Regions from separate parts of the Klebsiella quasipneumoniae subsp. quasipneumoniae genome, predicted to be linked through region 4. Evidence: predicted binding sites of a transcription regulator. Region 4 holds the regulator's gene; each other region holds the start of a gene.
The links. The regulator LexA, encoded in region 4, represses DNA repair genes until DNA is damaged. The targets are predictions, from matches to a motif close to TNCTGTATGTACATACAGNA.
Positions count from the first base shown of each region.

Region 1: a site for LexA is predicted at 1,470-1,489, ahead of LGM20_RS03310 (DinI-like family protein). Genes of this name have one in related genera too.
Region 2: a site for LexA is predicted at 1,780-1,799, ahead of sbmC (DNA gyrase inhibitor SbmC). Genes of this name have one in related genera too.
Region 3: a site for LexA is predicted at 1,510-1,529, ahead of LGM20_RS09185 (YebG family protein). Genes of this name have one in related genera too.

Region 1 covers NZ_CP084876.1:670,197-673,546, reverse strand. The annotation lists gene LGM20_RS03320 (hypothetical protein) at 1-26, opposite strand, end outside; gene LGM20_RS03315 (hypothetical protein) at 197-928, opposite strand; gene LGM20_RS03310 (DinI-like family protein) at 1,011-1,451, opposite strand; gene LGM20_RS03305 (replication endonuclease) at 1,566-3,350, opposite strand, start outside.
Region 2 covers NZ_CP084876.1:1,785,586-1,788,935, reverse strand. The annotation lists gene LGM20_RS08610 (FUSC family protein) at 127-1,185, opposite strand; gene sbmC (DNA gyrase inhibitor SbmC) at 1,284-1,757, opposite strand; gene dacD (serine-type D-Ala-D-Ala carboxypeptidase DacD) at 1,943-3,106, opposite strand; gene sbcB (exodeoxyribonuclease I) at 3,287-3,350, shown strand, end outside.
Region 3 covers NZ_CP084876.1:1,895,472-1,898,821, forward strand. The annotation lists gene LGM20_RS09175 (bifunctional 4-hydroxy-2-oxoglutarate aldolase/2-dehydro-3-deoxy-phosphogluconate aldolase) at 1-172, shown strand, start outside; gene purT (formate-dependent phosphoribosylglycinamide formyltransferase) at 231-1,409, opposite strand; gene LGM20_RS09185 (YebG family protein) at 1,545-1,892, shown strand; gene LGM20_RS09190 (tellurite resistance TerB family protein) at 2,100-2,759, shown strand; gene ptrB (oligopeptidase B) at 2,880-3,350, shown strand, end outside.
Region 4 covers NZ_CP084876.1:4,998,738-5,002,087, forward strand. The annotation lists gene dinF (MATE family efflux transporter DinF) at 1-1,213, opposite strand, end outside; gene lexA (transcriptional repressor LexA) at 1,283-1,891, opposite strand; gene LGM20_RS23950 (diacylglycerol kinase) at 2,014-2,382, opposite strand; gene plsB (glycerol-3-phosphate 1-O-acyltransferase PlsB) at 2,511-3,350, shown strand, end outside.

The sequences.
Region 1 (3,350 bases), 1.0 Mb from region 4:
AAGAACTGCTCTTTTGAAACCTTCATCTAATCCTCTCCAAATCTTGATATAAACTCACATGCGTACCATAGGATGAGCTTAGCAAGTTTGCGGTTATCATAACACTCTTCATTAGAGAAAATTCTAACGCCTCGCTTAGCTCGTTGTTCAACGCCGCCAGACCAGAAAGGCACTTTCAGGGCTGGCGGCGTTATGATTAATTATCGATTACTGATTCAATTTCACCTGTTCTGACATCTACACGAGCGGCGATAGTCTCTTTTACAATTGCACCGTATGAGTTTGTACCACGAAACGTCGTTTTTACAACTGCATGCGGGTCTTTATTTAAAATCAAATGATAGACCGTTGAAACATGTTTATAAGATGAATCATTATTCATGTTCGATTTTATTAGTTTTTCTAACGGGCGATAAGAGCCATCCCAACCGCTGAAATTACTTTGAAATGCGTCAAGGTTGATTTTATTATTCAGAGATTGCGGCTCTTTCTCAAAGTCATTGAAACACCACCCCAACACATCACCAAGCTTTAATACATCATCTTTAGTAAAAGTGTACTCACTCATACAAGCATAAAAAACATCAGTAGAGCTGGCCGGTACACTTTTGAAATCAACATAGTTTTTAACGATATCGTGTCGGGTTTCTTTTGGCTCATTGCGATATTCTTTGAGGGTTTTATCTGCATACTCAAACGTTGGCGTAGCCGGTTCCGCTTTAACCTCCAGTGCATCAGTTTTTGCAACAGGCTGACTCTTTTCAGGCGGCCATAAAATTGAGCCAATAACGCCCAACGCGAGACAGCCACCAAGGTAAACCGCACTGGAGCGCTTACGGTTCGGCATCCGAACCAGAGACGGCTTGAGTAAACCCACGATAAAAGCAATAAAGAGTGCCAAAGATAAAAATGCTATTACGGTATCCATGATTTTCCTTTATGTGTAATCCCCATACAAAACAACCCCATGCTATCAAACACGGGGTCGATGGTTATACATTTTTCAGGAACTAACGCCAGCTCTCATCTTCCCATACTTCCTGAAGAATACCGTCCAACGCTTCTCGGTCTGACGCCTGGTCGAACCCAACCAGTTCGACTCCTGTCATTGACCCTTTTTTTACCGTTACTCTCGTTGATGGGAAAATTGATTGTACGCGTCGGGTCAACTCGCACTGAAAAGCATCGACAACTTGCTGCCCGATTTTTTGGTCTTTATCCAACGTGATGTTAACCCTCACTTCGCCCCCTTTTTTTAATCTTTGTTCAACAGGAGCGGGAGCGAAAACAACTGAAAAAGAGTTATTTTTCATCAAGTTCCCTCTCGCAATTTCCGCAATTAAATTCAAAGCAATTTCACGATCTCTTTCCTGACAAACACCCTCTGTCGTCAGACGCGCAATCATTTCGACCCGTTCAATCATGACTTGCTCGTTTAACTCTCTATCCACACAACCTCCAATACGGGATACTGTATAAATACACAGTATCACGTATCGATAAAAAGATGAAAGAAAAAGTTACGCTACAAAAGGACGTATGTGCATGATATGGCTATGAATTAGTCACAGCCTCAACTTAGTAACTGACGCTAACCCCGCGACTCGATTTAGGATTTGTCTGGCCTGCGCCCGGTGTGACGGTGCTGCCGGGAAAATCTCACCGGTTGATGAACCACGGCACCATTTGCCGTTTATGCAACTTTTGCCACCAGCCATCAGGTGCAGAGCCTCACCCCGGCTGATAGTTTCGCCGGTCGTGAGCTGAATCTCGTCTATTGTTCTGTCAATGGCTGCACTTTGTTTATCCGTTCCGTGGATAAAATCACGCCTGGTGACCCGTTTTTTGTCCCTGAGTCTGGTTGTTAGCTTCCGCCTTTCACTTCGACTCAACGGTTTGGATAAATCCAGCTCCGGCAGATCGCTTTCGCTTCCCGTACAGTTATTGACAGAACTCCGAGAGGGCGCAGGAGCGCCCTTAACGTCAACGGCCAAATCAACGGCACGCTTCGGTACAATTTTCCACTGCGTTAGCCGGGTTAAAATCGGGGTACCAGCACCGACAGCAGAATCGTACACGCCACGGATGCAGACGGTTTCCTCACCATACTGGTTAAACTCGGCGCGCGGTTCATAAAGCGTGCGCACCTGCAAATCATCGCGACGGACAAACGGGCCACCCTGCGCATTAACGTAACCAGCCCAGTCACCGGCGTCAGCGGCATCATGGACGGCGGCAAATTCAACGCTCAGAGCGTGCGCGGTCTCGGTATCGGCGAGACGACGCAATTCACGGTAGACCGTCACCGGCGCACCGCCGATAAACTGGAATTGACGGATGTGCCAGCGCGCCGCCCATGCTGATACAGCGGGGGCTGTCTCTTTCAGCAGCTCACCGCTTTCGCCATCGGTTTCACCATCAAGAGCATAGCCGTCGATATTTTTCGAAATGTATTTAGCAACATAGCCGGTAGCGCTGCCTTTTTCCGGGTCAATGGCCTCGGCATGAAAGCGCGCTTTTTTGGCTTTATCGCTTCTCAGTTCGTGGCGGTCTTCCTCCCACACATAATCACGGATGATGAGGCGCACGCGCTCGACGTCTTCCGGCAACATGAACATAAGCATGTGCCAGTGTGGCGTTCCGTCGTGATGAGGTTCGGCAACACGGATGCCGAAAATGCGGATTTCTTCCCGATGTAGTTTGGCACGAATACGCGCCCAAAGGCCGGTGAGATAACTTTGCGTGTCCGACGGGCTGGCTCCTTTCCATTTGGTGTTACGGTAACCCGCCTTAGTTGTGGCGTGATATTTTGACGGCGCGGTCAGGGTATAAAACTCACCGACATAACCGAGCTCATTGCAGATATTTTCAAACCCACGGATGCGGGTCATCAGCTCGCAGCGACGTATCGCAGGGTTAGCGACCGATCCATCGTATTTTTCAATCAGGCTGATGCGGTTGCCGTCTTCGTCTTCGAGATCCAGCCCCTTGAGAAATTCACGCGTGCGGCGCTTCTGCTCGCGCCAGTCGGTCACGCAGTTTTTACTCGCGTAAGCATGCTTTTTCTTGCTGACGTTGCCAACGGCAATGTGCAGGTGTTCGCGCCATGCAGCCGCAATGCGTCGTAATCGGCCACGCCACCAAACCTCATTAAACATGCGAGTGATAGCAGGGGCTATTTCATCCTCACCAACATATTTCTTTGTCACCCTCTCCCAATGCGGCGGGGTAACGTTGAATTGCAGGGAAATGAAACCGGCTCGCATGTACCAGGTGTACAGCGTTTTAAGCTCGCTAAATCCGGTGTCATCAATGTCAGCCAGTTCAGCGCGAATGAAATTAGCGATATC
Region 2 (3,350 bases), 2.1 Mb from region 4:
CTGCGTTATAGGGCTAACATAACTGCTAGCAGTCGCTGATGACAATGTTTTTTCCTTTGCGTTTATCATAACCCTAAACGCTGCTGAATCGAAACAACCCGTGCAGTTACCCGGTGCATCTGGTGCTTATTTGCGCAACGCGCGGCAGATCAGATGCGACAGCAGCTCCAGCTGGCGCGCCAGTTCAATAGAGAGCCAAACATAGCCATGGATCGGGGTTTCCGCCAGGCTATCGTCACCCTGCTCTTTCATCAGCTGGCGCAGTTCGAGGACGATTTCATTCAGCTTTTCATTATTGGCGCGCACAGGCTGAGGGTTCCCTTCGTACAGCGCGTGGGCGATGGCCAACAGCGTCTGCTGGGTCATCTGCTGCGTCTCCCGCAGGGTGTGCGCATTGAGCATGACGAAGTGGCCCGGACGGGTTGCCCACCAGGCGTTGATCTGCAGCTCCAGCATGCACACGAGGTTGCGGCTGACGGTCTGGATAGCCTCGAAGATCGCCTTCTGGATGTGCGTCTCTTTGCTGGCGGGGGTGATCAGCCCGCGCATTTTGACGACGTCGTTGAGCGCCTGTTGGAGATGCTTTTCCAGCCGCGGCCGATCCACCAGATTTGGCGAGAAGCCGGCCTGGTAGAGGCGGTTGAAGTTGGTGACATAGCTGGCCATCTGGATGCGCCAGTGGATAAACGCCCGCTGCGGCCAGATACCGGTAAACAGCATCGCCAGCAGCGAGCCGAAGATCACGTCGCCGCTTCGCCACAGGGCGGTATGCATATCGCCCGGCGGCGCCCCGACCACCACCGACAGGGTGATGCCGATCAGCAGCGCCTGATAGGGTTTCTTGCCCAGCGCCAGCCAGCCGCAGAGGAACATCGCCGCCGCGCACCAGAGGACCATCAGCGGCAGGGAAATAAGCTCAAGCTTGAGCGCCACCAGCCCCAGCGCCGAGCCGAGGATCGTGCCGCCGATGCGCTGAAACGCCCGCGGCACGACGTTGCCCCAGAAGGAGATCGGCCCCATTACCACCACCAGGGTGATGAGAGGCCAGGTCCCCTCAGGCACGTTCAGCAGCCGCACCAGCAAAAAGGTGAGCACAAAGGCCAGCGCAATCCGCACACCATGCACCACCCGATAATGGCGATACAAGCGGATCTCAAATGGCTTGAGTGATTTATCAGCGCGCACAACCCTCTCCGGCAAAACGAAAAGGCCAATTGTAACTGCTTTTTCGCCCGGAGCGTGCCGGGAATGTAAAAATCCTTGTCCGGAACAGGGGTAAATCGCTACGACGCGACGCGGGCGACGGGAACATACATGTCGATATCCCAGTAGCCGTCGTGGTTGCCGTCGTTAAGATAGACCTCAAAGCAGGGCTGGGGGGCGATGCGATACGCCGTGCTCTGCAGCAGGCTGTCGAAAAACTGCCTCCACGGGGTGGCGAAGTCGTGATCCACCACCCGCGCGCGGGCGCAGGCGTAATCCCCGCCGGCAATCGCCGTTATGATCACCCCTTCGCTGTTGGCGGGAATGACGTAATCCTCGTCAACGGCGACCACGGTGGCGCAGCGCAGTTTTTCCGCCGGCACGTCCTCCGGGTTATCGTAGTAGACGGCAAGCCACTCGCGGGCGGGCACCTGCTGGCCCTCAACCCACATCATCAGTTGCTCAAACCCCTGCCTGACGGTTTGATCCCAGGGCCCGACCAGATGGAAACCGGCAATGGTTTTCTTGCCGAGGGGGGTGACGCTGTAGTTCATTTTGCCTCCTTTGGAGATAAATGACTGTATGGATATACAGTTAATTTAACAGGAGATCCCCCCTCAGTATGTGCGCGAATTCACAGAGTCGCCATTGCGGCTGATGAAAAAAACGGCGATGTTGTCACCGCGTCTGCCGGGCGGCAGGCGAAAAAAAACCGCCTGCAAAGAGGCGGTTGGCGTGGTTACAGCTCGTGGTGCAGGTAATCGCTCATTCGCGAGAACACCCCGCCTTTATTAATGCTTTCGAGGGTGACCAGCGGATAGTGGCCCACGACCTTGTCGCCGTCATACAGCGAAATCTCGCCGACCCGCTGGTTGGCGGCGATCGGCGCCTCCAGATCCTTTTTATCCAGCACGTATTTCGCCTTAATCCGCGACACTTCCGCCTTCGGCAGCGCTAACCAGAAATCCTGATCGGTGCCGAGCTTAATCTGCTCTTTATCGCCGTACCAGATGCGCTCGCTGCCGACCTTCTGCCCCTTCTGCAGCACCTGCACGGTGTCGAAGTTTTGCTGCCCCCAGTGCAGCAGTTTCGCGGCCTGCTGCTCGCGGCCTTTCGGGCTGTCGGCCCCCATCACCACGGCGATCAGCCGACGCTGGCCATCCACCGCCGAGGCGATCAGGTTAAACCCGGCGCCCGACGTGTGGCCGGTTTTCAGGCCATCGACGTTCAGGGTTTTATCCCACAGCAGACCGTTACGGTTTTGCTGGGTAATGCCGTTCCACGTCAGGCTTTTCTGGCTGTACATGTGGTAGACGTCAGGCTCGCCATGGATAATCGCCCGCGACAGCACCGCCAGGTCATAGGCCGAACTATGCTGGCCCGGGGCATCGAGGCCGTGGACGGTTTCGAAATGGGTATCCTGCAGATGCAGTTTTTCGACATACTGATTCATCAGGGCGACAAACTGCGGCTGACCGCCGGCGACATAGTCGGCCAGCGCGACGCAGGCGTCGTTGCCGGAGTCGACAATCAGCCCGCGGCTGAGGTCGCGGACGCTGACGCGATCCCCTGGCTTTAAGAACATCAGGGATGACCCGTCGAACACCGGGTTGCCCTTCGCCCAGGCGTCTTTCCCCACGGTGACGATATCGTCAAAGGTGATACGATGGCTGTCGATGGCGCGATCGACCACGTAGCCGGTCATTAATTTGGTCAGGCTGGCAGGATTGCGCTGCTGATGTTCGTTACCCGCGGTCAGTACCTGACCGGTGGTGTAATCCATCAGCACCCAGGAGCCAGCCTGAATGGAAGGCGGCGCGACCGTAGCAGGTAAGTCGACGGCAAATGCGCAGGAAACGCTCGAAGCGAGCAAAGATACAGCAATAAACAAACGGCCTTTCAACGGCATATCCTCTAGATTTACAGATCCGCCGTCCTTTTTACGGAACTTCGCGTTTCATATCAGGGTTTAATTGCAAGAAAATATGACACGGCGGAGGATGTTGCTTGCCGTTACCCTTCTGATGACCGGGCAAATCGTTTACCATACCGGTCGCACGCCACCACGGATAATGAACAGACTATGCAAGACAGCGTCAACCAGCCCGGATTTTTATTCCACGATTATGAAACCTTCGGCACCAGCC
Region 3 (3,350 bases), 2.2 Mb from region 4:
TCGTTTCTGCCCGACCGGCGGTATCTCCCCGGCCAACTACCGTGATTACCTGGCGCTGAACAGCGTGCTGTGCATCGGTGGTTCCTGGCTGGTGCCGGCCGACGCCCTGGAAGCTGGCGACTACGATCGCATCACCACCCTGGCGCGTGAAGCGGTGGAAGGCGCGAAGTAAACCGCGCCTCAAGGTCAACAACCCGGTCAGCGGCAACGCGACCGGGTTTTTTTATTATTTATCCTTCGACGATAATCGCCGCGGCGGCGGTTTTAGCCCGCGCCACGGCCTCTTCCACTGAATCGGCGACGGCGAGGGTCACCCCCAGACGACGGGTGCCGTCAATCTCCGGCTTGCCGAACAGACGCAGCTGCAGGCCAGCTCCGACGGCCGACTGCAGCTGGCCGAAGCTGACGTTCTGGCTGGTCAGCTGCGGAAGGATCACCGCGGAAGCGGCTGGGCCATACTGGCGGATGGCGCCGACGGGCAGCCCAAGAAAGGCGCGAACGTGCAGAGCGAATTCCGAGAGATCCTGCGAAATAAGCGTCACCATTCCGGTGTCGTGCGGGCGCGGGGAGACTTCGCTGAAGATCACCTCGTCGCCGCAAACGAACAGCTCCACGCCGAACAGGCCATGCCCCCCCAGCGCCAGCACTACCTTACGGGCGATATCCTGAGCGCGTTCAAGGGCCAGGTCGCTCATCTGCTGCGGCTGCCAGGATTCACGATAATCGCCATCTTCCTGACGATGGCCGACCGGGGCGCAGAAATGCACGCCATCGACGGCGCTGACGGTGAGCAGGGTGATTTCAAAGTCGAAATTCACCACCCCTTCGACGATCACCCGCCCGGCGCCGGCGCGGCCGCCCTGCTGGGCGTAGCGCCAGGCTTCGCTGAGCTGGTCAGCCGAGCGAATAAAGCTCTGGCCTTTACCGGAGGAGCTCATCACCGGTTTGACGATGCACGGCAAGCCGATCTCCGCGACCGCCGCGCGGAAGGCGTCTTCACTGTCGGCGAAACGGTAGCTGGAGGTGGGGAGCTGCAGCTCTTCCGCCGCCAGACGGCGAATGCCTTCGCGGTTCATGGTGAGCTTCGCTGCCCGCGCCGTGGGGACCACTTTCTGCCCGGCCTGCTCCAGTTCGACCAGGGTATCGGTGGCGATAGCTTCGATCTCCGGCACGATGTAATCAGGTTTTTCCTGTTCGATCAGCGCGCGCAGGCTCTCGCCGTGCAGCATATTGATGACGTGGGCGCGGTGGGCGACCTGCATCGCCGGGGCATCGGGGTAGCGGTCGACGGCGATAGTTTCAATGCCCAGACGCTGACATTCAATGGCGACTTCTTTACCCAGCTCGCCGGAGCCTAACAGCATAACTTTGGTGGCTGCCGGGCGCAGCGCGGTGCCTAATACAGTCATAACTCTCTTCCGCAGTAAAAAAAGATGCGGTCGATTATAAACGAAAACGTTTGCGTCTGTCTTTACGCGCGTGAGTTGAGTCCGGAAGGGAAATTTGTTATACTGTATAAAAATACAGTGTCGAGAGGCTGCAGCATGGCGGTTGAAATTAAATATGTGGTGATCCGCGAAGGTGAGGAAAAAATGTCTTTTGCCAGCAAAAAAGAGGCCGACGCTTACGACAAAATGCTCGATCTGGCAGAGGTGCTGAATGACTGGCTGGTAGCATCGCCGCTGGAAATGGACGATGCCCAGCGCGATATCATGGCGATGTGGCTGGCGGAGCGTAAAGAGGCGCTGCAGCATATCCTGCGCGCCGGCAAACTGCCGGAGCAGGATGCGACTGCGCACGATGCTCCCGCGCCGTCAACGGACGCAGAGGCTACCCCGGCGGAAGATGCCGCCGCGCCGGCTGCCAAAACGCGGAAAGCCAAAGCGGCCTGATGGCTGGCGGTTAGCCACTGGCGGGCTGGCGGGCTGGCGGGCTGGCGGGCTGGCGGGCTGGTTGGTCGGTTGGTCGGTTGGTCGGTTGGTGGGTTGGACCCGGTACCGCCGCCGCGCGCACCTTTGCGCATCTTTAGCCATATCTAACATTTCCTGACATCGCGTCGTTTAGGCTGATAACAGTGTTTGTCACCTGAGAGGAAAACCATGGCTAACTGGTTAAATCAACTGCAGTCGCTGCTCGGACAGCAGGGCGCGTCGCCGTCCGGCGAATCGTCAAAAGGGAGCGCCCTGCTGCCCGGCGCCATCGGCGGGCTGGCAGGGCTGTTGGTGGCCAGCAAATCGTCACGCAAGCTGCTGGCGAAATATGGCACCAGCGCGCTGCTGGCTGGCGGTGGGGCAGTAGCGGGTACTGTGTTGTGGAACAAGTATCAGCAGAAAATGCGCGCTCAGAACACACCCGCCCCGACACCAGAGACGGCTGCGGCGCCGGCGGATGTCGATCCGCGCAGCGTGCGGCTGATCACCGCCCTGGTGTTTGCCGCCAAAAGCGATGGGCATATCGACGATCACGAGCGGGCGAAGATTGAAGCCCAGCTTCGGGAGGCCAATATTGACGTTCAGGCCCGGGTCCTGATCGACCAGGCGCTGGCTCAGCCGCTGGATCCGCAGCGTCTCGCCGAGGGCATCGTTGACCCGCAGGAGGCGCTGGAGATCTACTACGTCAGCTGCGCGGTGATCGATATCGACCACTTTATGGAGCGCAGCTATCTCAACGCCCTGGGTGAGGCCCTGGCGTTGCCAAAAGATGTCCGGGCCGACATCGAACAGGATATCCAGTCACAAAAACAGGCGCTAAGCGTTTAAATTATCACGTTTCGCTTGCATCGCCCGCGTCTTTTGCCACCCTTATAGACACGTCATCATTCAGGCGCCACCCTGCGGCCTGAATGCTCTTGTGTCACGAAAAAGCAGCAGAAGAATAACATGCCACCTAAAGCCAAACGGATCCCTCACGCCATGACCTTGCATGGCGATACACGCATCGATAACTATTACTGGCTGCGCGACGATGAACGCGCGCGGCCTGATGTGCTGGAATATCTGCACGCGGAAAACGCCTACGGCAAACAAGTGATGGATTCGCAGCTCAGCCTGCAGGAGCGTCTGCTGAAAGAGATTATCGACCGCATTCCGCAGCGGGAAGTCTCGGCTCCCTACAGCAAAAACGGCTTTCGCTATCGTCAGGTGTACGAGCCGGGCTGCGAATACGCTATCTACCAGCGCCAGTCGGTGCTGAAAGAGGAGTGGGACGAGTGGGAGATCCTGCTTGATGCCAACCAGCGGGCGGCGAAAAGCGAGTTTTACACCCTGGGGGGGCTGGGCATTGCGCCCAACAACCAGCTGATGGCGGTGGCGGAAGATTATCTCTCCCGCCGCCAGTACGGGCTGCGCTTT
Region 4 (3,350 bases):
TGCCGAGCGCCGGGACCGTAAGCAGCGTCACGGCGAAGCCGGCCGCGGCGACCGCCATACTGTTCCGCATCTCCGCGCCGCGCGTCGCGCCGATAAACATGCCGTCCAGCAGATAGCACCAGACCCCGACCACCGGCAGGATGGTCTGCCAGATCAGATAGCGATCGGCCAGCTGCTGCAGGGAAGGCAGTGAGGTTAACAGCGCGATGATGTACTCCCCCGCCAGGCTGTAAACCAGGGCAAACGCCAGCGCCACCATACCGGACTGCCGGCAGGCCGCCCGCCACACCTCCAGCAGCTGGCTGCCGTCGCGCGCGCCGTAGGCCTGGCCGGAGTGGGCCTCCACGGCATAGGCAAAGCCATCCAGCGCGTAGGCGGTAAAGGTCAGCATGGTCATTAGTACGGCGTTGACCGCCACGATATCGCTGCCCAGACGGGCGCCGTAGACGGTCAGCGCGCCAAAGCACAGCTGCAGCAGCAGGGAGCGCAGCATGATGTCGCGATTCAACGCCAGCAGACGGCGCATGTCCCCGCGCCAGGCGTTTTTCAGCATCGCCAGCGACACGCCGCGCAGCGTTAGCACCCGCTTCGCCATCATCAGGCCGATAATGAGAGTGGCGTACTCCGCGGTGACCGTGGCCAGCGCCGCCCCCTGGACGTTCATCCGCAGGCCCATCACCAGCCACAGGTCGAGCACAATATTCAACAGATTACCGACCACCAGCAAAATCACCGGCGCCCGGGCATACTGGACCCCCAGCAGCCAGCCGAGCAGCACAAGGTTGGCCAGCGACGCGGGAGCGCTGAGCCAGCGGATATCGAGAAACCGTCTCGCCTGCTCGAGAACCGCCTCGCTGCCGCCGACGATATGCAGGGCGAGGTTAATCAACGGCAGGCGAAACAGGATAATCAACACCCCGGCGCCCAGCGCCAGAGCCAGCGGCTGCACCAGCGCCCGCGCCAGTCGCAGCGGATCTTTGGCCCCCCAGGCCTGAGCGGTCAACCCGGTGGTGCTCATGCGAAGAAACAGCAGCAGCATAAACAGGAAACTGGTGGCCGTCGCTCCGACCGCGACGCCGCCAAGGTATACCGGGCTGTCAAGGTGGCCGATCACCGCGGTATCCACCAGCCCCAGCAGCGGGACGGTGATATTGGAGAAAATCATGGGGAGTGCAAGGCGCCACAGCGCTTTATCGGCAGCGTTGAGCAGCATGTTCGGAGACCTGATTGAGGACAAACGTCGCAGCGTCATGCATCAGATGACGCTGCGCGGGGGCAGGCGTTACAGCCATTCTCCATTACGGATCACGCCAACGGCCAGACCCTCAATGGTAAAACTCTGCTGACGCAGATCGACAACGATAGGGGTAAATTCGCTGTTTTCCGGCAACAGTTCGACGACGTTGCCCTGCTTTTTCAGGCGCTTCACCGTCACTTCATCGTCAATGCGCGCTACCACCACCTGGCCGTTACGCACATCCTGGGTTTTGTGGACCGCCAGCAGATCGCCATCCAGAATACCGATGTCTTTCATCGACATCCCGCTGACGCGCAGCAGAAAATCGGCGTTGGGCTTGAACATCGACGGGTCGACCTGATAGTGGCCTTCAATATGCTGCTGCGCCAGCAGCGGCTCACCGGCGGCGACGCGGCCGATCAGCGGCAGGCCGTGCTCTTCTTCCGTCAGCAGGCGGATACCGCGCGAGGCGCCGGAGACGATCTCGATTGCGCCTTTACGCGCCAGCGCTTTCAGGTGTTCTTCCGCCGCGTTTGGGGAACGGAACCCCAAGCGCTGAGCAATCTCCGCACGCGTCGGCGGCATGCCCGTCTGGCTGATATGATCCCGAATGAGATCAAACACCTCTTGCTGCCTGGTCGTTAACGCTTTCATTCCGCCCCCTGGGTGTATATACAGTTATGCTGTGAGTATATACAGCTAACGGTGATTTTGGAACCACATGGCACACAAAAATCGGCAGATTGTTTATATTTTGCGAGGGTTAGCGAAGAACGTTAGTGATAATGGCTCCACAGCAGCGTTCCCCAGGTGATCAGCGCGATGATTATCGCCAGCAGGACCGCCGCCGACCCCATGTCTTTGGCGCGCCCTGAAAGCTCATGATAATCCGAGCCAATACGGTCCACGACCGCCTCAATCGCGCTGTTGAGAATTTCGACTATCATCACTAGCAGGACCGAGCCAATCAGCAATACGCGGGTGATGGCGTCGACGTCCAGCCAGCAGGCTATCGCGACGGCCACGATGGCGGCGACACCTTCCTGACGAAACGCGGCCTCGTTGATCCACGCCGCGCGAAATCCTTTCCAGGAGTAACCTGCCGCCTTAATGATTCGGGTTAACCCGGTGGTATTATTGGCCATCACAAAACCTTTTTATGTAAATGACGTCGATGAGTGTACGCGTTTGCCGCGCGGTAACGGAAATTTTGCCCGCTTTCTGTTATTCTTGCCGCGCATTTGCATGATTAACCAGAGGCTTCACATCGTTTATGTCCGGCTGGCAACGAATTTACTATAAATTACTGAATTTACCATTACGGGTGCTGGTAAAAAGCAAGTCTATTCCGGCAGAGCCTGCTCAGGAATTAGGACTCGATACCTCGCGTCCGGTCATGTACGTCCTGCCCTATAACTCCAAGGCGGACCTGCTGACGCTGCGCGCCCAATGTCTGGCGCATGATTTACCTGACCCGCTTGAACCGCTGGAAATCGACGGCGCCCTGCTGCCGCGCTACGTATTCATCCACGGCGGGCCGCGCGTATTCACCTACTACACGCCAAAAGAAGAGTCCATCAAGCTGTTCCACGACTACCTCGATCTGCACCGCAACCATCCGGATCTCGATGTGCAAATGGTGCCGGTGTCGGTGATGTTCGGCCGCTCGCCGGGTCGTGAGAAAGGGGAAGTTAATCCGCCGCTGCGGATGCTTAACGGCATTCAGAAATTTTTCGCCGTCTCCTGGCTCGGCCGCGACAGCTTCGTGCGCTTCTCGCCTTCCGTATCGCTGCGCCGCATGGCGGATGAGCACGGTACCGATAAGATCATCGCCCAGAAACTGGCACGCGTCGCGCGGATGCATTTTGCCCGCCAGCGCCTGGCCGCCGTCGGCCCGCGTCTGCCGGCCCGCCAGGATCTGTTTAACAAGCTGCTGGCGTCGAAGGCCATTGCCCGGGCGGTGGAAGACGAAGCGCGCAGCAAGAAAATTTCCCACGAGAAGGCCCAGCAGAACGCGATTGCGCTGATGGAAGAGATTGCCGCGAACTTCTCTTACGAGATGATCCGCCTGACCGACCGCATTCTCGGCTTCACCTGGAACCGCCTGTACCAG